One region of the Plantactinospora sp. CNZ321 genome, then DNA from elsewhere that is predicted to be linked to it. Evidence: riboswitches for the same ligand, from Rfam matches in the RefSeq annotation. Region 1 holds a riboswitch; the other holds the start of a gene.
The links. A riboswitch is a leader RNA that binds a small molecule or an ion and turns the genes downstream of it on or off. The one in region 1 is predicted to bind S-adenosylmethionine.
Positions count from the first base shown of each region.

Region 1 (10,633 bases):
CCGCGCCGGGACCGTACCCGGCTCCGCCAGGTCCTCGGCGTGCAGTTGCAGCACGCCCACCTGCACGGCGCGCTGCGGGTCACGGAACTGCTCGACCTGTACCGAAGCTTCTACCCGGCCCCCCGCTCCAGCGAGGAACTGCTCGACATGGTCGAACTCACCGCGGAGCGTCGGACCGCCTTCCAGAAGCTCTCCGGTGGCCAGCAACAGCGGCTCTCGATCGCCCTCGCCCTCGCCGGCCGCCCGCGGGTCGTGATCCTCGACGAGCTGACCACCGGCCTGGACCCGCACGCACGGCGGCGGATGTGGCGCACGGTGGAGCGGCTCCGAGGCGAGGGCGTCAGCGTGCTGCTCGTCAGCCACGCCATGACGGAGGTCGAGCGACTCTGCGACCGGGTCGCCGTGCTGGACGCCGGCCGGATCGTCGCGCTCGACACCCCGGCGGGGCTCGTCGCCCGGGCCGGCACCGACACTCTCGACGACGCCTTCGTCGCGCTGACCGGACAGGAACTGGAGCAGGCCGGATGAGGGGCACCGCCGTCGAGGCCCGCCGCCCGGGGATGCGGTCCCTGCTCACGCTCGTCGGCTGTGAGGCGAAGATGGTCGCCCGGGACACCCCCGGGCTGATCGTGCCGCTGGGCCTGCCCCTGCTGATCCTGCTGACCAGCGCCTCCTCGGCCAGCGACCTGGTCGTCGACGGCGGGCGCACGGCGCTGGACGTGTTCGTCCTGCCGCTGGTGCTCACGATGGTCATCGCGATGGTCGGCATCATCAACATGCCGAGCTTCCTGGCCTACTACCGGCGATCCGGGATCCTGCGCAGGCTCGCGGTCACCCCCGCGTCGCCCCTCATGGTCCTGGCCGCCCAGGTGGTCGTCAGCGTTCTCCAGACCGTCGTCGGCCTCGCGGCCGCACTGGTCGTCGCGTTCCTCGCGTTCGGCGTCGACCCGCCCGGCAACACCGGCGCCACGTTCGGTGTGGTCGTCCTGGCGATGGCGGCGATGTACAGCACCGGCATGGTCGTCGCCGCGATCGCACCCACCCCGAACTCCGCCGTCGCGATCGGCCTGGTCGCCTTCTTCGTCCTCGGCGCTCTCGGCGGCATGTTCGGCGGCCGACAGGCGCTGCCCGGGCCGCTCGCCGAGATCGGCGGATGGCTGCCCTTCGGGGCCGCGGTCGAAGCCGTCTCGTCGGCCTGGGCCGGCACGCCGGTCGGAGCGGCACAGTTGCTCGGCCTCGGCGCGACGGTCGTGGTCGGCACCCTGCTCTCGGCGGCATTCTTCCGCTGGGAATAGCGCGCGCCGGCTCACCGCCGCTGGGAGGAGCGCCGGCTCAGACCACCAGCGCCAGCCATTTCCGGTACGCCGACGCGAACGGCTCGGTACCGTCACCGAGCGCGACGTAGAGCCACTCCGCCGCCGCCCGGGCCCGCCCCACCGTCTCCTCCGGATAGCCGAACCGGGCCCGGTGCTCGGCGAACTCGTCCTCGTCGCGCAGCTCCACCAGGCCGGTGCCGCGTCGGCGCACCACGTCGAGGTCGAGGTCGATCAGGTGGACGGTCTCCCCCTCCCAGCGGGCCGGGCTCGCGATGTCGCAGTAGACCTCACTGGTCCGCGGCGGCGGGTTGAACATCGCGCTCCACCACGCGTCGTGCGGCACCAGCAACACGAACGGGATCTGTTCCACCGACGGGCGGCCGTGGTAGACCGACTCGGTACCGGCGGTGACGCCGAGCCACACGCCCAGGTCGTCCTCGGTCAGTCTGCGGGCGGGGTAGTCCCGGTGTGCGGCGCCGTCGTACTTGCGGTAGACGACCCGGACCACATCGCTCGGCATGTCCGCACCCTAGCGGATGGCACCCGTTACGCGCGGTGCGCGAGGCCCCTGGGTCCGTGCGCCGATCCGCCCCGCCGGGTGGACCCGCCGGGGCGGCGGCGTGGCGGTGTCGGGCTCGGCGGGTACGGTCGCACGGTGACCGTGCCCGCCACCGACGCCAGCGTCCCCACCCTGATCGACTCCGCGGCGGCGGACTCCGGCCGGCCGGCAGGGCCGCGCCCCGGCAGACGGCGTCGAGGGGACCGCCCCAGCGGGACGGAGCTGCTCGCCGCGGCGGTCGGCGCGGTGCCGGGCGGCAGGGCCCGACCGGGCCAGCAGCAGATGGCGACCGCGATCGAGCAGAGCATCCGCTCCGGCGAGCACCTGCTGGTGCAGGCCGGCACCGGCACCGGCAAGTCACTGGCGTACCTTGCCCCGGCGCTGACCGTCGACGGCCCGGTGGTGGTCTCCACCGCCACCCTCGCGCTCCAGTCCCAGCTCGTCGACCACGACCTGCCCCGGCTCGCCGACGCGGTCACCCCGCTCCTCGGCCAGCCGCCGACCTTCGCGGTGCTCAAAGGCCGGCACCACTACCTCTGCCTGGCCCGCCTGGAGAACTCCACAGAGGACGAGCCGGAGGACACTCTCTTCGACGCACCCGGCCGGGGCGCTGGCGGGACGAAGTGGCTCGGCGAGGCGGGCCGGCTGGGCAAGCAGATCGAGCGGCTCCGGGACTGGGCGATGGAGACCGGTACCGGCGACCGCGACGAACTCGACCCGGGCGTCGACGACCAGGCGTGGCGGCTGGTCTCGATGCCGGCCCGGGAGTGTGTCGGCGCCGCCCGCTGCCCGTACGGGACCGAGTGCTTCGCCGAGGCGTCCCGGGCCCGGGCCCGGGAGGCGGACGTGGTGGTGACCAACCACAGCCTGCTCGCCGTCGACATGCTCGCCGGCCGGCACATCGTGCCACCGCACAAGCTGCTGGTGATCGACGAGGCACACGAGTTGGCCGACCGGGTTTCCTCGGCGGCCCAGGCGGAACTGATCCCGGAGCTGATCGACCGGGCCGCCCGGCGGAGTCGGCCGCTGCTCACCCCGGAGCTGGCCGAATCGCTGACGGCGGCCGGTGACTCGCTGGCGGTCGGGCTCGCCGAGGCGCCCGGCGGCCGGATCACCGGCGAGCTGCCGGGGCCGCTGCGTGCGGCGTGCACGCTGCTCGACGCCGCCACCCGGGCCGCGTTGGAGAAGATCGGCGACGTCAAGGCCGACGACCCGGACCCGGTGCGCAAGCAGCAGGCCAAGGCCGTACTCGACGACCTGTCGAAGACCGCCCAGCGACTGCTGGAGGAGGCCGACCACGACGTGGCCTGGGTGGAGAAGCCCGACGGCGGCGGCGCCGGGCGGCGGGCTCTGGTCGTCGCCCCGCTCTCCGTGGCCGGCACCCTCGCCACCCACCTGTACGAGGACCGTACCGTCGTCGCGACCTCGGCCACGCTCGCCCTCGGCGGCCGCTTCGACACCGTGGCCCGGGCCCTCGGGCTGGCCGCCCCGGCGGGAGTCGACCCGACCCGGCCGCATCCCCGGGCGGCGGCGCTGCGCACCGTAGGACCCGACGAGGCACGGTCCGGTGCCGGGGCGGAGACCCCGACAGCGGACGCGTCAAAGACGGACCGGGCGAACGCGGACGGGCCGGCGGCGGACCCGGGCTGGCGCTCGCTCGACGTCGGGTCCCCGTTCGACTACCCGCGCCAGGGCATCCTCTACGTCGCCGCGCACCTGCCCCGGCCCACCGCCTCGGGCCTGCCGGCGGCGGCCGGCGAGGAACTGCTCGCGCTGGTGGGCGCGCTCGGCGGTCGTACCCTGGGGCTCTTCTCGTCCCGCCGGGCGGCGTTGCAGGCCGCCGAGCTGCTCCGGGCGCGTACCGACCTGCCGATCCTGCTCCAGGGCGAGGAGGCGCTGCCGCTGCTGGTCCGCCGGTTCCGGCAGGAGCGGGCGAGCTGCCTCTTCGGGGTGATGTCGCTCTGGCAGGGCGTGGACGTGCCCGGCGACTCCTGCCAGCTCGTGGTGATCGACCGGCTGCCGTTCCCCCGCCCGGACGAGCCGCTGGCGGCCGCCCGGGCCGCCGCCGTGGACGCTTCGGGCGGCTCGGGCTTCGCCTCGGTGAGCGTGCCGATCGCCGCCGTCCGCCTCGCCCAGGGGGTCGGCCGGCTGATCCGGTCCACCGGCGACAAGGGCGTGGTGGCGGTGCTCGACTCCCGGTTGGAGACCGCCCGGGGGTACGGCGCGTTCCTGCGGAAGTCGCTGCCGCCGTTCTGGTACACCACCCGGCCGGAGGTCGCCCGGGGCGCGCTGGAGCGGCTCGGCCGGGCGTAACGGACGGGTACGGCCAGCCGCCCGGGCGGTCACGGGGCCTTCGCGGCGACCACCACGGCGTCCGGCGGCACCTCCGGCGGCCGGCGGTGCGCCAGTCGACGGATCGCGGTGTTGAAGACCGCGATCAGCGGTACCGAGACCAGGGCGCCGACGATGCCGGCCAGCACCACACCGGCGGCGATACCGACGATCACCGCGAGCGGATGGATCGCCACCGCCCGGCCCATGATCAACGGTTGCAGGATGTGCCCCTCCACCTGCTGCACCCCGATCACCACGAGGAGGATGACCAGCGCCCGCAGCCAGCCACTGTCGACCAGCGCGACCAGCACCGCCACCGCGCCGGAGAGGGTGGCGCCGACGATCGGGATGAACGCGCCGAGGAAGACCAGCGCGGCCAGCGGGAACGCGAAGGGGACGTCGAAGATCACCAGGAAGATGCCGATCCCGACCGCGTCGATGAACGCGACGAGTACGGTCGCCCGGACGTACGCGACCAGCGTCGACCAGGAGGCCCGACCGGCGTCGTCGACCCGCCACCGGGCGGCCAACGGAAGCAGCCGCACCATGAAGCGCCAGATCTTCTCACCGTCGCGGAGGAAGAAGAAGGTGGCGAAGAGCACCAGCAGCGCCCCGGTGAGCAACTCGGCGACGGTCGCGGCCGTGGAGACCGCCCCGCTGGTCAGCGACTGGGTGTTCTCGTTGATCCACTTCTCGCCCTGCTCGATGTACGAGTTGAGCTGGTTGTCGGACATGTGCAGCGGGCCGGTCTTCAGCCACTCCTGTATCTGCCGGATACCTCTGGTGGCGTTGCGACTCAGGTCGGGTACGCCCTGGATGAACTCGTTGACCACCAGGGTGAGCGTGCCCACCACCGCCGCCAGGCCGGCGACCAGCACCAGCGCGGTGGCCAGGGACCGGGGGAAGCGGGCCCGGAGCAGCAGTCCGACCAGTGGGGCCAGCAGGGCGGAGAGCAGCAGGGCGATCGCCAGCGGGATGATCACGATCCGGATGGTGCCGACCACCCGCAGCAACGCCCAGGCGACGATACCGATGACGATCAGACGCCACGACCAGGCGGCGGCGATCCGCAGCGCGTGCGGTACGTCCGCGTCGTCCCGGCTCGACGTCGACGGGTGCACCTCCCGGGCCGGTTCACTCCCGACCGGCGCCGTCCCGGGCACCGGCTCGGGCGCGGCCGCCGGGTGGCCCTCCGCCGCCTCGACCGCGCCGGCCGGACTCGACGACCGCCCGGACAAGTACGCGCGACGGATCCTTGCTCGTAGCTGCTCGAAACGGCGCAAGCGCACCTCCCACGGCGGAATCGGCCCTCCTACGGTAGCGGCACCGGCGCTGGCCGGCTCGGAGCGGCCGGCGGGGCGGCGGGCACCCAACCTGCCTGGTGGCCGCACACGGTACCGTTCCGTCGTGACCGCCGAGGAAACCAACGACAACGGCCTGCCCATCCGCCTGCTACACGACCGGGTGCTGGTCCGGGCGGACAACGGCGAGGGCGAGCGCCGCTCGACCGCCGGCATCGTCATCCCGGCGACCGCCTCGATGGGCCGGCGACTGGCCTGGGCGACCGCGGTGGGTGTCGGTCCGAACGTGCGCTCCATCGTCTCCGGTGACCGGGTGCTGTTCGACCCGGACGACCGCTCCGAGGTCGAGCTGCACGGCCGGGAGTACGTCCTGCTCCGCGAGCGCGACGTGCACGCCGTGGCCGCCCGGCGGGTGGAGACCGACTCCACCGGCCTCTACCTGTGACCCGCCGCCACTGACAACCGCCCCCGCTCCGCCTCCCGACCGTCGACGGAAGGCAGTTCAGCGGTGGTACGGACCCGGCCAGGGCCCGGCCGGTCCGGAGCCGGGCGTGGACGACCCGTCGTACGTACCCGGCGGGCCGGCATCCGGGGACCGTGACCCGGCGTACGGGGCTGGCGGGCCGGCGTACGGACTCGGTGGCCCGGCGTACGGGGCCGGTGGCCCGGCATACGGACTCGGTGGCCCGGCGTGCGGGGCCGGTGGCCCGGCGTACGGACTCGGTGGGCCGGGGTACCGGGCTGGCGGGCCCGCGTACGGACTCGGTTGGCCGGTGTACGGGCGGTGGTAGCCGGGTAGCGGTGGATGACCGGGCCTGACCGGAACCATCGGGCGCGGCGGCGGTGCCACCAGGACGACCGGGATCGGCACCACCGGCTCGGCCGGCGCCGGCAGGGTGCGGCGTGAGCCGTCCGGGAACGACAGGTGGTAGCGGGAACCGTCCCAGACTCCGGCCGGCGCCTGCGGATCGCGCCCCACGAAGACCCTGCGGGCCGCCTGGATCGCGTCGAGCAGCCGGCGTTCCTCGTCGACCTGCCGGGCCAGCCGCCCCGGCTGCCGCTCCAGCCCGCGCACCAGTCCGTCGCGGAGCAGGGCGAGCCGGGTCGCCGAGGTCTGGAATGCCCGCATCGCCTTGACACCCTCGTCACCGGCGACCCGCCGGGCCCAGCGGCCGGCCGCGTGTCGCCGCCCGAGGGTGCCGAGCGCGGCCAGCTCGGGCGGGGTGAGCCAACCCGTCGACACGTACTCGGGAAGCCGGCGCTGGGTGAGCCGCCCCTCCCAGCTCCGGACCCAGACGGCCAGCCCGACGACGCCCAGGAAGATCGGCACCATCAGCCCGACGTAGCTGTAGAGCAGGATCAGCGGCTCTCCGGCGAGCTGGGTGAGGGTGGCGGCCAGGTTCCAGGCGCCGTGCAGGATCATCGCCAGCAGCAGGCCGGCGAGCGGGGCGACGATCCGGATCGGGCGACTGGCCGACCGGACGGCGATGCCCAGCCCGATGCCGGTCATCGCGGTGAAGAGCGGGTGGGCGAAACCGCTGATCAGGACCCGCAGGATGAAGATCCCGAAGACGTTCTGCGCACCCGTGGCCGGGCCGTACTGGTCGGCGCCCTCGGCATAGCCGTGCAGGCCGAAGTAGAGGATGTTCTCGACCATCGCGAACCCGACCGCCGACAGGCCACAGTAGACGATTCCGTCGGTGATCCCGGACCACTTGCGGCGCTGGTAGAGCAGGAGCAGCAGCGGCCCGAGCGCCTTGGTCAGCTCCTCGATGAAGGGCGCGACCAGCACCCCGACCAGCGGGAGGGGCAGCTCCAGTGTGTCTGCCGCGAACGTGTTGGTGCGCAGCGCCACGTAGGTGGAGACCGCCGCGCCCCAGCCGAGGCAGAAGGCGAGATACTTGACCGGCTCCGGGTCGTACCGGTCGAGCCAGAGGAAGCAGGCGACCAGCACCGGCACCGGCAGCGCCGCCGCGACCAACCCGATCAGCGGCGGCGTGACCCCGGCCGGCGACACGAGCTCCCACGCCATCAGCACCGCGCAGACGACGATGAGCGTGATCGCCCCGATCGCGATCAGCAGGCGGGCCCGGCTCCGCCGCTCGGGCGCCGCCGGCTGCGACGCGTTGCCTGCCGGCTGCGGTCCGCCGTCTGCGGACTGCGGCGCGTTGCCGTGCGGCGCACCGCCCATCGCCTCCGGCACGCTGCCTGCCGGCTGCGAGAGTTGCCACGCCGGGGCGGTCGGCCACGGCGGGGTCGGCGACGGCGGCTGGGGTGCCGCCGCACCGGGCGGGGTGTCGGCCATGCGATCAGCGTAGTTCCTCCGGACAGCCTGGCCGGACCGCATCCGGCTTGGTTATGCTTCCCGGCAGGTCACGAGTGCCAGCGTCCAAGCCCCGGCTTGCTGGCCGGCAACCCTCGTCGAGGTTCGCGGTGGGGTGCCCCGGGTGATGACCGGGCCTGGTGCGGTTCCGCACCGGGCAAGCGCGGACCCCGTTCCCGCCCGCTCCGGGGTCCCTGACCTTCGGAGGTATGCGCGATGAGCACCGGTCTCTTCCCCGCACCCGCCCGCTCTGCCGGCGTAGCGACGCCGACCGCACCGGGGCCGGTGGTCGGCTCCGGGGGCACCGCCAGCGGTCCGCTCGGCATACTCGGGGTGCCGGGCCAGGTCAACCTCGACTACGCCGCCACCGCGCCCTGCGCGCGAGCCGCCGCCGACGCGGTGGCCGAGCTGCTGCCCTGGTACGGCAGCGTGCACCGGGGCGCCGGAGCGCTCTCCCGGCGCAGCACGCTGGCGTACGAGCGGGCCCGGCAGGACGTCGGTGACTTCCTCCGGGTACGCCCCGACGACCACGTCGTCTTCACCCGCAACACGACGGACGCGCTCAACCTGCTGTCCCGGGCACTGCCGCCGGGCACCCGGGTGGTGACCTTCGCGGCCGAGCACCACGCCAACCTGCTGTCCTGGCCCGCCGGTGCGGTCCGGTTGCCGGTGCCCGGCTCGGCCGGGGAGGCCGTCCGGGCGGTCGACGCGGCACTGCGGGAACTGCGCCGGGGCAGCGGCGGCGGCGCACCGATCCTGGTCGCGGTGACCGGGGCGAGCAACGTCACCGGCGAGTGCTGGCCGGTCGCCGAGCTGGCCCGGATCGCCCACCGGTACGGCGCTCGGATCGCACTGGACGCCGCCCAGCTCGCCCCGCACGCCGAACTGGACATCGCCGCCCTGACGGTCGACTACGTGGCCGTTTCCGGACACAAGCTGTACGCGCCGTTCGGGATCGGCGTACTGGCCGGACGGGCGGACTGGCTGGACGCCGCACCGCCGTACCTGGCCGGCGGCGGGGCGACCCTCGGGGTCGGGGCGGCCACCCACGACGTGCGCTGGGTCGACGGGCCCGCCCGGCACGAGGCCGGCACCCCCAACCTGCTCGGCGCGGTGGCGCTGGCCGCGGTCTGTGTCGCCCTGGCCGAGGCGGACCGCGAGGCGCTGTACGCGCAGGAGCAGTCCCTGCTCGGCCGGCTGCGGTCCGGGCTCGCCGCCCTGCCGGACGTGGTCGAACTGCGCACCTTCGACCCGAGCGCACCCCGGGTCGGCATCGTGTCGTTCGTGGTCGCCGGCCGGGACTCGGCGGCGGTCGCGGCCGATCTCGCCCAGCACTGGCAGATCGGGCTGCGAGACGGGCTGTTCTGCGCGCATCCGCTGGCCCGACGGCTGCTCGCCGAGGCTGCCACCCGGAGCGGACGGCGGGACCTGCCGCCGACCGCGCTGCGCGCGAGCATCGGGTTGGGCAGCACCGCCGCACACGTCGACCGCCTGCTGACCGCCCTGTCGACCCCCCGCTGACCCGGCCGTCCCGGCTACCGGGCCGGGCCGGGGTCCGATCGCCGGGCTACCGGGCCGGGCCGGGGTCCGATCGCCGGGCTACCGGGCCGGGCCGCGGTCCGAGGAGGTGCGCTCGGCGGGCCGGTCCGACGACGAGAATTCGGGCTGCTGGGCGGCCTCCGTGACGGCGGCGTCGGCGTGCCCGCCCGCCGCCCGGCGGACGAGCTGGTTCGCCTCCAGCCGCTCGATGCCGGTGGCCCGGAGCAGGTCACTGCCGGTGGTACGCAGCTGCGCGATCACCACGCTGCCGGAGAACCCGACCCCCTCGGCGTACGCCCGACCGGCCTGGCCGATCGCCTGCAGCGCCTGCTCCCGCGTGGCGTCCGGGCGTACGCCCTGCCCGAGTTCCCTGCGCAGCAGCTGTACCGCCTCGGCAAGCGACGCCACCGCGTTGGACATGGCCTCCGGAATCGGCTCGTCGTCCTCCAGCGCGGTGACCGCCCGCCGGACCAGGGTTCCGCTGTTGTGCACGGCGTGTTCGATGTACTCGGAACTCTCCACGTACCGGAACAGCGCGCCCCGGCGGTGCCAGCGCAACGGTGCCAGCAGCGCGGTCTCCCGGCCGCCCTTGAGCGCCTCCTCGAAGCCCTGAAGGTGCGCCTCCACCTGGCGGAGCCGGTCCAGCGCGGCCTGTGCCCGGGGCGCGTCCCGAGCCTTCAGCGCCTCCGCGGTCTCGGAGAGTTCGTCGGCGAGTTGGCCCAGCGCCGGCCGGGCCGCCCGGTCCACCACCCGCAACGGGTTCAGCGGCAGCAGCAGCGCGAGGACCACGAGCCCGGAGAAGCCGCCGATCAGCGCGTCGATCACCCGGGGAGACTCGATGGTGCCCCGCAGCGGCGCCTCGATGGTCACGATCAGCACGGCGGTGGCCGCCGCCTGGCTGATCACGGCCGGGCCGCCGCCGAGGAAGATGGTGACCACGATCGACAGGAAGACGATCAGACCGAGCTGCCACGGCCCGCTACCGGCGGCGTAGACCAGCGCGTCGCCGATGCCGATGCCGATCGCGATGCCGAAGATCATTTCGACGGTCCGGCGGAATCGCTGACCAACCGAGGAGGCGAGGGTACCGATCGCGGAGATCGGTGCGAAGACCGGCGACGGGTTGCCCAGGAACTCGTGCGAGCCGATCCAGGCCAGCGCGGCCGCCACCGCGGCCTGGAGGGCCAGGATCAGGTTGAACCGTACGGCGTACCAGCGGTCCCGTATGGTGGCCCGGGACCGGTTCCGAAGCTCCTTCGCC
Region 1 covers NZ_SHKQ01000001.1:7,229,435-7,240,067, forward strand. Annotated here, with positions in the region: gene EV371_RS31470 (ATP-binding cassette domain-containing protein) at 1-528, shown strand, start outside; gene EV371_RS31475 (ABC transporter permease) at 525-1,295, shown strand; gene EV371_RS31480 (DUF402 domain-containing protein) at 1,333-1,836, opposite strand; gene EV371_RS31485 (ATP-dependent DNA helicase) at 2,098-4,188, shown strand; gene EV371_RS31490 (AI-2E family transporter) at 4,218-5,447, opposite strand; gene EV371_RS31495 (co-chaperone GroES) at 5,617-5,955, shown strand; gene EV371_RS31500 (PrsW family intramembrane metalloprotease) at 6,013-7,815, opposite strand; SAM riboswitch class IV at 7,882-8,003, shown strand; gene EV371_RS31505 (aminotransferase class V-fold PLP-dependent enzyme) at 8,050-9,354, shown strand; gene EV371_RS31510 (FUSC family protein) at 9,433-10,633, opposite strand, start outside.

Region 2 (10,633 bases), 6.1 Mb from region 1:
GGCCGAGCGTCTCCGGCGGGAACGGCTCGGCCGGGTCGAGCTTGCCGAGCAGGTCGTCCAGCTCGGCCAGGCCGTTCACCATGGCCAGGGCCCGGCGCAGCTCGCCGCCGACCGGGAAGCCCTTCAGATACCAGGCGACGTGCTTGCGGAAGTCGACGCAGCCGTCCCGCTCGGCGGTGTCCGGGCGGTCGCCACCGGCGAACCACTCGACCAGCAGTTCGGCGTGCCGGCGCATGGTCGCCGCGACCTCGCCGAGGGTGGGCAGCCGGCGCACCGGGCGGCCGTCGAAGGCCGCCGCCAGATCGGCGAAGAGCCAGGGCCGGCCGAGGCAGCCCCGGCCGACGACCACACCGTCCGCCCCGGTGTGCGCCAGCATCCGCAGCGCGTCGTCGGCCTCCCAGATGTCCCCGTTGCCCAGCACCGGCACGTCCAGCGCCTGTTTCAGGGTGCCGATCGCGTCCCAGTCCGCCGTACCCGAATACCGCTGCGCGGCCGTACGCCCGTGCAGGGCGACCGCCGCCACCCCGGCCTCCTGGGCGGCGAGCCCCGCGGCCACGTACGTCAGGTGGTCGTCGTCGATGCCCTTGCGCATCTTGACCGTCACCGGTACCCCGGCCGGGGCGGCCGCCTCGACCGCCGCCCGGACGATCCGGGCGAAGAGCCGGTGGCGCCACGGCAGCGCCGCCCCACCGCCCTTGCGGGTGACCTTCGGCACCGGGCAGCCGAAGTTCAGGTCGACGTGGTCGGCCAGGTCCTCCTCGACCACCATCCGGACCGCCGCCGCGGTCACCTCCGGGTCGATCCCGTACAGCTGGAGGCTGCGCGGCCGCTCGTCCCCGCCGAAGGCGATCATCCGGAGCGTCTTCGGATTCCGCTCGACCAGCGCCCGGGTGGTGACCATCTCGCAGACGTAGAGGCCGCCGCCCTGTTCCCGGCAGAGACGCCGGAAGGCGACATTCGTGATCCCGGCCATCGGCGCAAGTACCACCGGCGGCCACACCACGTGCCCGCCCAGGTGCAGCGGGCGGGATGCGCGGAAGGGCCCGTTCCTGTCGCCTTCACCGGGAGAACCGCCCCCTGCCAACAGCTCAGCCATGGCACACTCCCCCGCCGTCCCGGTACACAGCCCCCACGTTATCCACGGTCGTCCCCGGGGAGAGCCCTGACGAGGCGTCGGGCGTCCGGCCAGGCCATGCGGTACTTGCCAGGAGTCCCGATGAGGAAGGAGGGGTCGCCGCAGGGGGGAGCGACGATGCCCGTTTCGACCCGGATGCCGCCGCAGGCCAGATAGAACATCTGTGCGCGAGCGTTCTGCTCAAGCACCCACAGGTAGAGCGCTGGAGAGCCGGCATCGGCGAGGACCGCCCGGGCGGCGTAGGCCATCAGCGCGGTACCGATGCCAGCGCGATGCTCCGAATGGTCGACGTGGAGGTTGTCGATGAGGCTGCCCCAGCGCGGATCCGCGTCGAAGACCACATGGACGAAGCCCGCGAGACAACCGTCACGTTCGGCGATGATCGTGGTGGTGCCGGCGGGGGAAGCGAGTCGCGCCGACCACACCCTGCTGCGTTCACCGAGCAGATCGCCGTCGAGATACGTGTCGGCGTAGGCGCCCCGATAGTGCCGCCGCCAGCTGTCGGCATGCAGCGCGGCGATGCGACCGGCATCGCCGGCTCCGGCAGGGCTGAAGATTGCGGGGCCGGTCGGGGCGACGGACCGGGGCACGGCGGAACGGGACACTGCGACAAGCTCCTCGACTGGCGGCTTACCGGGCAAATTGCGTCGGCCAGGTCGTCACCCGGAGCACCCCGCCCGCGAGCGGAGGGTTGCCGGCCAGCAAGCCGGGGCTGTGCGCTGGCACTCATGACCTTCACCGCAGAAGTTAGCACCGGTGTTGCTCGTCGGCAGCCGCTGCCCGAACTCAGCCTGCGGTACGGGCTCGCCCGGTGGAGCCTCAGCAGCCGGGGAGGCGTTCCAGGAGGTAGCGCTCGACCTGGTCCAGGCCGACCCGTTCCTGGGTCATGCTGTCCCGGTCCCGGACGGTGACGGCGTTGTCGTCCAGGGTGTCGAAGTCGACCGTGACGCAGAACGGGGTGCCGATCTCGTCCTGCCGGCGGTAGCGGCGGCCGATCGCCTGCGAGTCGTCGAACTCGACCACCCAGCGGCGGCGGAGCGCTGCGGCCAGGTCCTTCGCCTTCGGCGAGAGGGAGGGGTTGCGGGAGAGCGGCAGCACGGCCACCTTCACCGGCGAGAGCCGGGGGTCGAAGCGGAGGACGGTGCGCTTGTCGACCCCGCCCTTGGTGTTCGGAGCCTCGTCCTCGTCGTACGCCTCCAGCAGGAAGGCGAGCACCGCGCGAGTCAGCCCGGCGGCCGGCTCGATCACGTACGGCACCCAGCGCTGCTGCTTCTCCTGGTCGAAGTAGGACAGATCGACACCGGAGTGCTTGCTGTGCGTGGAAAGGTCGAAGTCGGTGCGGTTCGCGATGCCCTCCAGCTCGGAGAACTCGGTGCCGCCGAACCGGAACCGGTACTCGATGTCGACGGTCCGCTTCGAATAGTGCGACAGCTTCTCCTGCGGGTGCTCGTAGAACCGCAGGTTCTCCTCGGAGATGCCAAGGTCGAGATACCAGTTCCAGCGCTCGCGCAGCCAGTACTCGTGCCATTCCTCGTCGGTGCCCGGCTCGACGAAGAACTCCATCTCCATCTGCTCGAACTCCCTGGTCCGGAAGATGAAGTTGCCCGGGGTGATCTCGTTGCGGAACGACTTGCCGACCTGGGCGATGCCGAACGGCGGCCTCTTGCGGGCCGAGGCGGCCACGTTGTTGTAGTTGACGAAGATGCCCTGCGCGGTCTCCGGCCGGAGGTAGTGCAGGCCCTCCTCGCTCTCCACCGGGCCGAGGTAGGTCTTCATCAGGCCGTTGAACATCCGCGGCTCGGTGAAGGTGCCCTTGTTGCCGCAGTTCGGGCAGTTCATCTCGGTCAACGAGGCCGGCGGGTGGCCGTGCCTCTCCGCGTACGCCTCCTCGAGGTGGTCCGCCCGGAACCTCCGGTGGCACGACTGGCACTCGGTCAGCGGGTCGACGAAGGCGTCCAGGTGGCCGGAGGCGGCCCAGACGTCCCGGGCGAGGATCACGGCCGAGTCGAGGCCGACGATGTCGTCCCGCTGCTGCACCATGGTCCGCCACCACTGGCGCCGGACGTTCTCCTTCAGCTCGACGCCGAGGGGGCCGTAGTCCCAGGCCGACCGGGTGCCCCCGTAGATCTCGCTGGACGGGAAGACGAAGCCTCGGCGCTTCGCGAGACTGACGACGGCGTCGATACGGTCGGCTGGCATGGTTACCTCCTACACCGGCTGGCGGCCGGCGGGGACATCTTCGGGACGGCTGGGAAAGGCGGACAGGTTCGGCACTCGGACCTGGCTCGGGCGGTGCTCCGCACAACGGTACGGTCACCTGCGGCCCGAGCCCAGCAGATTACTCCACCTCGGCGGCCGTACCGCCGCCGCCCGGCGGGCCGGCCCCGGTGTCAGGTGATGTCGCAGACCCGCAGTTCGCCGGTGCTCTGATCCTGGGCCAGTCGGGCCTGGAGGTTGTCCTGCCCGCCGCTGGCGTAGGTCACGTCGACCGGCACGCTCAGCTCACTGGTCAGCGACACGTCGCCGATCCGGAACGAGGCGATCTCCGGCTCGGAGCTGACCCGGCGCTCGAACTCGGCCGGCGACTCCCGCTGCTGGGCGGACTCGCAGAGCAGGTCGTACGCCTTGCGGAAGTCGTCGTCGTCGAGCGCGTCGAGGTAGTCGGTCACCACCGCCTTGGCCTGCTCGTTCAACGCCTGTGAACCGGAGATCAGCAGGCCGACCAGGGCCGCTCCGCCACCGCCGCAGAAGAGTACGACGGCCAGGGCGGCCACCCCGAGCCCGAGCCACAGCCGCGCACCGCGCCCCTCGCTGGGCGGCGCGGCGAACAGCGGCTCGACGCCGGGGCCGGGCGGCGGCGCCGGCACGGCCGGCGGCATCGGTCCCCATCCGGCCGGAGGCGGCCCGTAGCCGACCGGCGGCGGACCGTACCCGACCGGCGCAGGTGGCGGCGGACCGTGTCCGGCCGGCGGCGGACCGTACCCGACCGGGCTTGGTGGCGGCGGGCCGTATCCGCCCGACGGCGGCACGGGTCCACCGGGTGCGGCCGGTTCGTCGGTCCGGACGGAATCGGGTGGGGACGACGGGCCGCCGGGCGGTCCGGGAACGCTCATGAGGCACAGGGTAGTGCCCGGTTCATCACCGGCCGGGGTCAGCGGCCCGGTCACTGGGAGTGACTTCGACCTGACCGTCCGGTTCGGCGCTGGCCAGCGTCTCGAACGCGGACGGCTCGTCGAGCGACTCGGCGAGCAGCGGGGTGGCGTCGACCTTGACCTCGAAGGCGCCGAGGGCCCGCCGGTACGTGCCGACCGACTCCCACTCGGTGATCAGGCACCAGTGCCGGGGATCGTCGAGGGCCCGCAGCAGCCGCCCCCGACGGTACCCCGGCCGGGCGGCGAGGGCGGCCAGCGCGGTGTGGGCCCGTTCGGTGAAGGTTGCGGCGGCCTCCTCCGGCACGACGAACCGGTTGGTGACGAGCACGTACGCCTCCTGTCCGGTGCCGCCACCGGCGTGCGCGGAGGGTGTCGCTGGCGACAGCTCGCCGGCCGGGGCACCGTGATCTCGTAGAGTCTGTGGAATGCAGCGTACGCAGAGCGTTCTGCTGACCCGGCTGGCTCGGGTCAACCCCACGGGTGTGTTCCTCGCCGTGCTGGCGCTGGTGCTGGTCGCCCTCTTCGCGCCGGGGATCGTCGGCGGAGCCCTGCTGCTGGCGCTCGCCGCCGGGCTGGCCGCGCTGTTGGCGACCACCTGGCCGGTGCAGCGGCCGGCGACCCGGATCCTCCGGCTGGTCATCCTCACCCTGCTGGTCGCTACCGCGCTGATGAAGATCCTCTGATGGCCGTCCGCCCCCGGACGATCGCTCGACCAGAACCGAACGCGATCAAGCGGTTCCATGCAAGCATGCGTTTTTGACAATCATTCTCATTGTCGCGGAGAGTGGATGACATGGTGATCCGCTTCGCGCCGCGTACCGTCGCCCTCGCCGCCACCGGCCTGCTCGCGCTGGCCGGCGCTGCCGCGTGCGGCAATGCCGGCAGCGGCGCCGACCCCGACCGGGTCGACGTCGTCACCGCGTTCTATCCCCTCCAGTTCGTCACCGAGCGGGTCGGCGGGGACGCCGTCCGGGTGGTCAACCTCGCCAAGCCCGGCGCCGAGCCGCACGATCTGGAACTCAACCCCGGCCAGGTCGGGCAGGTCAGCGACGCGGAACTGGTCGTCTACCTCGCCGGCTTCCAGCCGAGCGTGGACGACGCGGTGCGGCAGCAGGCCAGCGACCGGGCCTTCGACGTGGCCACCGTGCGACCGCTGCTACCGGCGACGGCCGGCGGGCACGAGCACGACGGCGCCGACCACGCGCCCGAGGAACCGGGTGCCGAGGAGGGGCACGCGGAGGGGACGGAGGGCAGGGACCCGCACGTCTGGCTGGACCCGACCCGGCTGGCCGAGATCGCCGACGCGCTGGCCGGGCGGCTCGGCGCCGTCGACCCGGACCGGGCCGCCGACTACACCGCCCGGGCGAAGGCGCTCCGCACCGAGCTGGAGACCCTCGATTCCGAGTACGCCCGGGGACTGAAGACCTGCCAGCGACGTGAACTGGTGACCAGCCACACCGCGTTCGGGTACCTGGCGGAGCGCTACCAACTGGAGCAGATCGGCATCTCCGGGCTGACCCCCGAGGACGAGCCGGCCCCGCAGCGGCTGGCCGAGGTGGCCGCCGAGGCCCGCAAGCACCAGGCCAGCACGATCTTCTTCGAGACCCTGGTCAGCCCGAAGGTCGCCGAGACGATCGCCCGGGAGGTCGGGGCGAAGACCGCGGTACTGGATCCGATCGAGGGCCTGCGGCCCGGCAGTACCGGGGACTACCTTTCGGTGATGCGCGGCAATCTCGACGCCCTGAGGACCGCACTGGAGTGCGCATGACCGCACCTGTCGTCACCGTCCAGCAGGGGGTGGTCGCCTACGACGACCGCCCCGTGCTCCGGGGCGTCTCCCTGCGGGTGGACCCCGGCGAGGTGGTCGCCGTGCTCGGCGCCAACGGCTCCGGCAAGTCCACCCTGATCCGGGCGATCCTCGGTCTGGTGCCGCTGGCCGCCGGTACGGTCTCGCTGTTCGGCACCCCGCAGCGCCGGTTCCGGCAGTGGGCCCGGATCGGGTACGTGCCGCAGCGGATGGGCGCCGGCAGCGGCGTACCGGCCACCGTGGCCGAGGTGGTCGCCTCCGGGCGGCTGGCCCGGCGGGGCCCGTTCCGGCCGCCGGGGCGGGCCGACCGGGCGGCGGTGGCCGATGCGCTGGCGGCGGTCGGGCTCGCCGACCGGGCCGGTGACCCGGTGGCCACCCTCTCCGGCGGGCAGCAGCAGCGCACCCTGATCGCCCGGGCGCTGGCCGGCCGGCCCGAGCTGCTGGTCCTCGACGAGCCGACCGCCGGGGTCGACTCGGCCAGCCAGGACGCCTTCGCCGAGGCGCTGCGCGGGTTCGTCGCCGGTGGCGGGACCGTGCTGCTGGTCGCGCACGAACTCGGGCCACTGGCCGGGGTGGTGACCCGGGCGGTGGTGGTACACGACGGGACGATCGCGCACGACGGCCCGGTACCGGAACCGGCCGGGCACCACGCGGCGCCCGGACACGAGCACGTCCACCCGCACGCGCCCGAGGAGTCGACAGGGATGTGGGGCACTCGTCCATGAGCGAGCGAAGCGAGCGAACCAGCCAGCTCAGCGTCGATGTGCCTCATGTCGGCACGGGGCGGAGCGGAGGGCCGGCATGAGCCTCTTCCAGTACGACTTCATGATCAGAGCCCTGGTCGGGGCGCTGGTGATCGGGGTGACCGCCCCGGCGCTCGGCATCTACCTGGTGCAGCGCCGGATGTCGCTGATCGGTGACGGGGTCGGGCACGTCGCGCTGACCGGGGTCGGGGTCGGCCTGCTGCTCGACCGGTCCCCGGTGCTCACGGCGGTGATCGTCGCGGCGGTCGCGGCGGTCGCCATCGAACTGATCCGGGAACGCGGCCGCACCTCCGGCGACGTCGCCCTGGCGATGCTCTTCTACGGCGGCATCGCCGGTGGCGTGATGCTGGTCGGGCTCTCCGGCAGCCGGAGCAACGCCAACCTGATGGCGTACCTCTTCGGCTCGCTGACCACGACGTCGCCGCAGGATCTGGTGGTGATCGTGGTCCTCGCGGTGGTGGTCCTGGCGGCCATGATCGCGCTGCACCCGGCGCTCTTCGCGATCTGCCACGACGAGGAGTACGCCCGGGTCTCCGGGCTGCCGGTCCGGGCGCTGAACCTGCTGCTCGCGGTGACCACGGCGGTGACCGTGACCATCGCGATGCGGGCGGTCGGCCTGCTGCTGATCAGCGCCCTGATGGTGGTACCGGTGGCCACCGCGCAGCTGTTCACCCGCGGCTTCCTCGGCACCATGCTCGCCGCGATGGGGCTGGGGCTGCTCGCCTCGGGCTCCGGGGTGTGGCTGGCCGGCACCGCCAACACCGCGCTCGGGGCCACCATCGTGATCCTGGCGATCGGCCTCTTCCTGGTGGCGTCGGTGGCCGTGGCGGTACGCCGGGCGCTGGCCCGGCGCCGTGCCGTACCCGGGCCGGCGCCGCAGGTAGAACCCTGTGACGTGGTACTCGACGCCGGCCGGCGCACCCCACCGGCCCCGACCCCACCCGCCGGGCCGGTACCGGTTGACCTTGGAACCGCGCACCGAACGACGGTCGGCCGTTAACAACGGTTACCGTTACAGCGTGACGAGCACAAACGCCTACGAGGCCTACGCCGGCGCCGGCGAGCTGCTACGAGCGCTTGCCGCGCCGATCCGGCTCGCCATCGTCAGCGAACTCGCGCAGGGCGAGCGGTGCGTGCACGAGCTGGTGGAGACCCTCGGCGCCCCGCAGCCGCTCGTCTCCCAGCACCTGCGGGTGCTCCGGGGTGCGGGGGTGGTACGCGGTGCGCGGCGCGGTCGGGAAATCGCCTATACCTTGGTCGACGAACACATCGCGCATATCGTGGCGGACGCGGTGAGCCATTCGGGGGAAGCCACCTGACGGGGGGACGTCCGGGGAGGCACCTGACATGACGCGAGGAGGGCGAGATGGCGGCGGCGGGGAACGGCGCGGCGGTACGTAACACCCGACAACGCAGCGCGGTCAGCGCACTGCTCGGCGAGGTCGAGGGCTTCCACAGCGCCCAGGACCTGCACGCGATGCTGCGCAGTCGCGGCGAGCGGGTGGGCCTGACCACCGTCTACCGCACGCTGCAGGGACTCGCCGACGCGGGCGAGATCGACGTGATGCGCCCGCCGGGCGGTGAGCACCTCTACCGGCGGTGCAGCGAGGGGCACCACCACCACCTGGTCTGCCGGGCCTGCGGGCGCACGGTCGAGGTGGAGGGCCCGGCCGTGGAGAGCTGGGCCGACCGGGTCGCCAACAAGCACGGGTTCCGGGACGTCAGCCACACGCTGGAGATCTTCGGCACCTGTCCGGCCTGCGCGGACCGATAACCCGAGGCCCGGCGACCGGCCGCGGCGTTGCCGGTGAGCCGGCGGTCAGCCGGGTGCCGGTGAGCCGGCGGGCAGCCGGCGGCGGCGGGTGAGCCGGCGGTCAGCCGGCGCCGAAGCAGACGAAGGCCGCCGCCGTGGCCTGCGCGGAGCCGTCGCCGGCGGCGGCGAACTCCCGCTGGGCGGCGGCGAGCGCCGAGGCCGGTCGGGCGCCGCCCCCCATCCGGCGGTGCAGGTCCAGCATCAGCGTGGTGGTCAGGTCCGCCGGCACCGGCAGCACGGTGGCGACCAGGCTGCTGGCGCCGAGGGCCAGCAACACCGAGGTGAATCCCATCACCTCGTCGCCGGGACGTACCCCGGACAGCCCCGAGTCGCAGGCGGAGAGGACGACGCAGCCGGGCGGTCGGGGCAGCCGCTCCAACTCGTACGCGGTCAGCGGGCCGTCGGCGAGTTCCAGTGTGGAGAAGAGCGGGTTGTCGGCCCGGAACGTCCCGTGTGCCGCGACGTGTGCCAGCCGGGCCCCGTCCAGTGCCGTGGTGACCGCCTCGGCGGTCGCCTCCGCGCCGGCCAGCAGACGCGCCCCGGGCAGTACCCGGCTCAGCAGGCGTACCTCGGTCTCGGCGGCGGGCAGGCGTGGGCCGGCGGCCAGCAGCGGTGCGCCGTCCGGCAGCGTACGGCGGGCGGCGGCAAGCCACGCCGTCGCCGACGGGGCCACCGTCACCGGCCGGCCGGCACAGGTCGGCAGCCCCGCCCAGGCGACGGCGTGCAGCGCCCCGATCGGCACCATCACCAGTGGCCGGTCGGCCAGGCGGGCCCGCAGCGGCCCGAAGAGCTGCCGGTCCAGGGCGACCGCGGCGTGTTCGACCCCGGCCCGGGCGTCGGGGGTGTCCCCGGTGACGACCAATCTGCGCAGGCCGAACCGGTGCAGCCGGGCCGCGTGCAGGGCCGCGTCGAGCGGGCCGAGGTCGTGCAGGGTCGCCCGGCCGTCCCGGAGCAGTACCGCCCGCAGCCGCTCCCGGTGGGCCACCAGTTCCACGAGTACGGCTTCGCCGAGCCACTCCCCGAGGGTGCGCACACCCGGTGGGGCCAGCAGCCCGCCACCGCCGTCGACCCCCCGGGCCAGCTCCCGGATGTGTCGTTCGAGCCGGGCCTGGCGACGGCGCAGCGCGGTCACCGGCCGGCCGGCGAGCAGTGCCTCCTCCAGCGCGCCGCTGACCATCCGCAGTTCGGCGAGGGCGGCGGCCAGGCCGACGTCCTGCGGCGGGAGCACCGCCCGCATCCGCAGCGCACCGGCCCGCCACCGCTCCGTCCAGGCCAGCACCTGGGCGGGCGTGCCGGCGCTGATGGCGAGGTCGACTCCCTCGGCCGCCAGATCCTGGCCGTGCGCGCCGCTGTGTGCGCGAAGTTCGGTGGCGCCCAGCGCGGCCCGGTACCCGTCGAGCACCGCCAGCCCGCGCTGCAACGCACGGGCGCCACCCCGGTGGTCTCCGCCGATCCGCCGGGACAGCGCCAGCGCGAACCAGCCCTGCGCCCGCCGCGACGCCGTGCCCCGGCGGCGCGCCCGCGCGGCGACCTCCAGCAGTTCCACCGCCCGGCCGGTACGGCCCAGTTCGGTGGCCAGCCGGGCCGCCTCGATCCGGGTGGTCAGCGCCGGACCCGGCCAACCGGTGGCGTCGAGCTGGTCGGCGGTACGCGCCATCGTGGCCAGCAGCGCCGCCGAGCGGGTACCCCGGCGCAGTTCCGCGCGCAGTTCCACGTGCCGGGCGAAGGCGGCCCAGGTGCGGCGCCCCTGGCGGCGGAACCGGACCCGTGCCGAGGCCGCGGCCGTGGTGGCGGTCTCCAGGTCACCGGCGAGCAGCGCGGCCCGGGCCTGGGCAAGCAGCGCCTCGGCGAGGTCCGAGCCCATCCTGCGCCGCCGCAGCTCCCGTACGGCGAGGCTGGCGACCTCGACCGCCTCGTCCACCAGCGGCACCGAGAGCAGCAGCTCGAACCGGTCCAGCAGCA
Region 2 covers NZ_SHKQ01000001.1:1,149,215-1,159,847, forward strand. Annotated here, with positions in the region: gene dusB (tRNA dihydrouridine synthase DusB) at 1-1,096, opposite strand, end outside; gene EV371_RS04990 (GNAT family N-acetyltransferase) at 1,135-1,740, opposite strand; SAM riboswitch class IV at 1,756-1,869, opposite strand; gene EV371_RS04995 (glycine--tRNA ligase) at 1,955-3,334, opposite strand; gene EV371_RS05000 (Rv0361 family membrane protein) at 3,526-4,002, opposite strand; gene EV371_RS05005 (antibiotic biosynthesis monooxygenase) at 4,274-4,615, opposite strand; gene EV371_RS05010 (hypothetical protein) at 4,713-4,970, shown strand; gene EV371_RS05015 (metal ABC transporter substrate-binding protein) at 5,081-6,055, shown strand; gene EV371_RS05020 (metal ABC transporter ATP-binding protein) at 6,052-6,819, shown strand; partial or broken gene EV371_RS05025 (metal ABC transporter permease) at 6,896-7,762, shown strand; gene EV371_RS05030 (metalloregulator ArsR/SmtB family transcription factor) at 7,878-8,177, shown strand; gene EV371_RS05035 (transcriptional repressor) at 8,225-8,632, shown strand; gene EV371_RS05040 (CHAT domain-containing protein) at 8,733-10,633, opposite strand, start outside.
Region 2: another riboswitch for S-adenosylmethionine. It lies ahead of EV371_RS04990 (GNAT family N-acetyltransferase); the one in region 1 lies ahead of EV371_RS31505 (aminotransferase class V-fold PLP-dependent enzyme).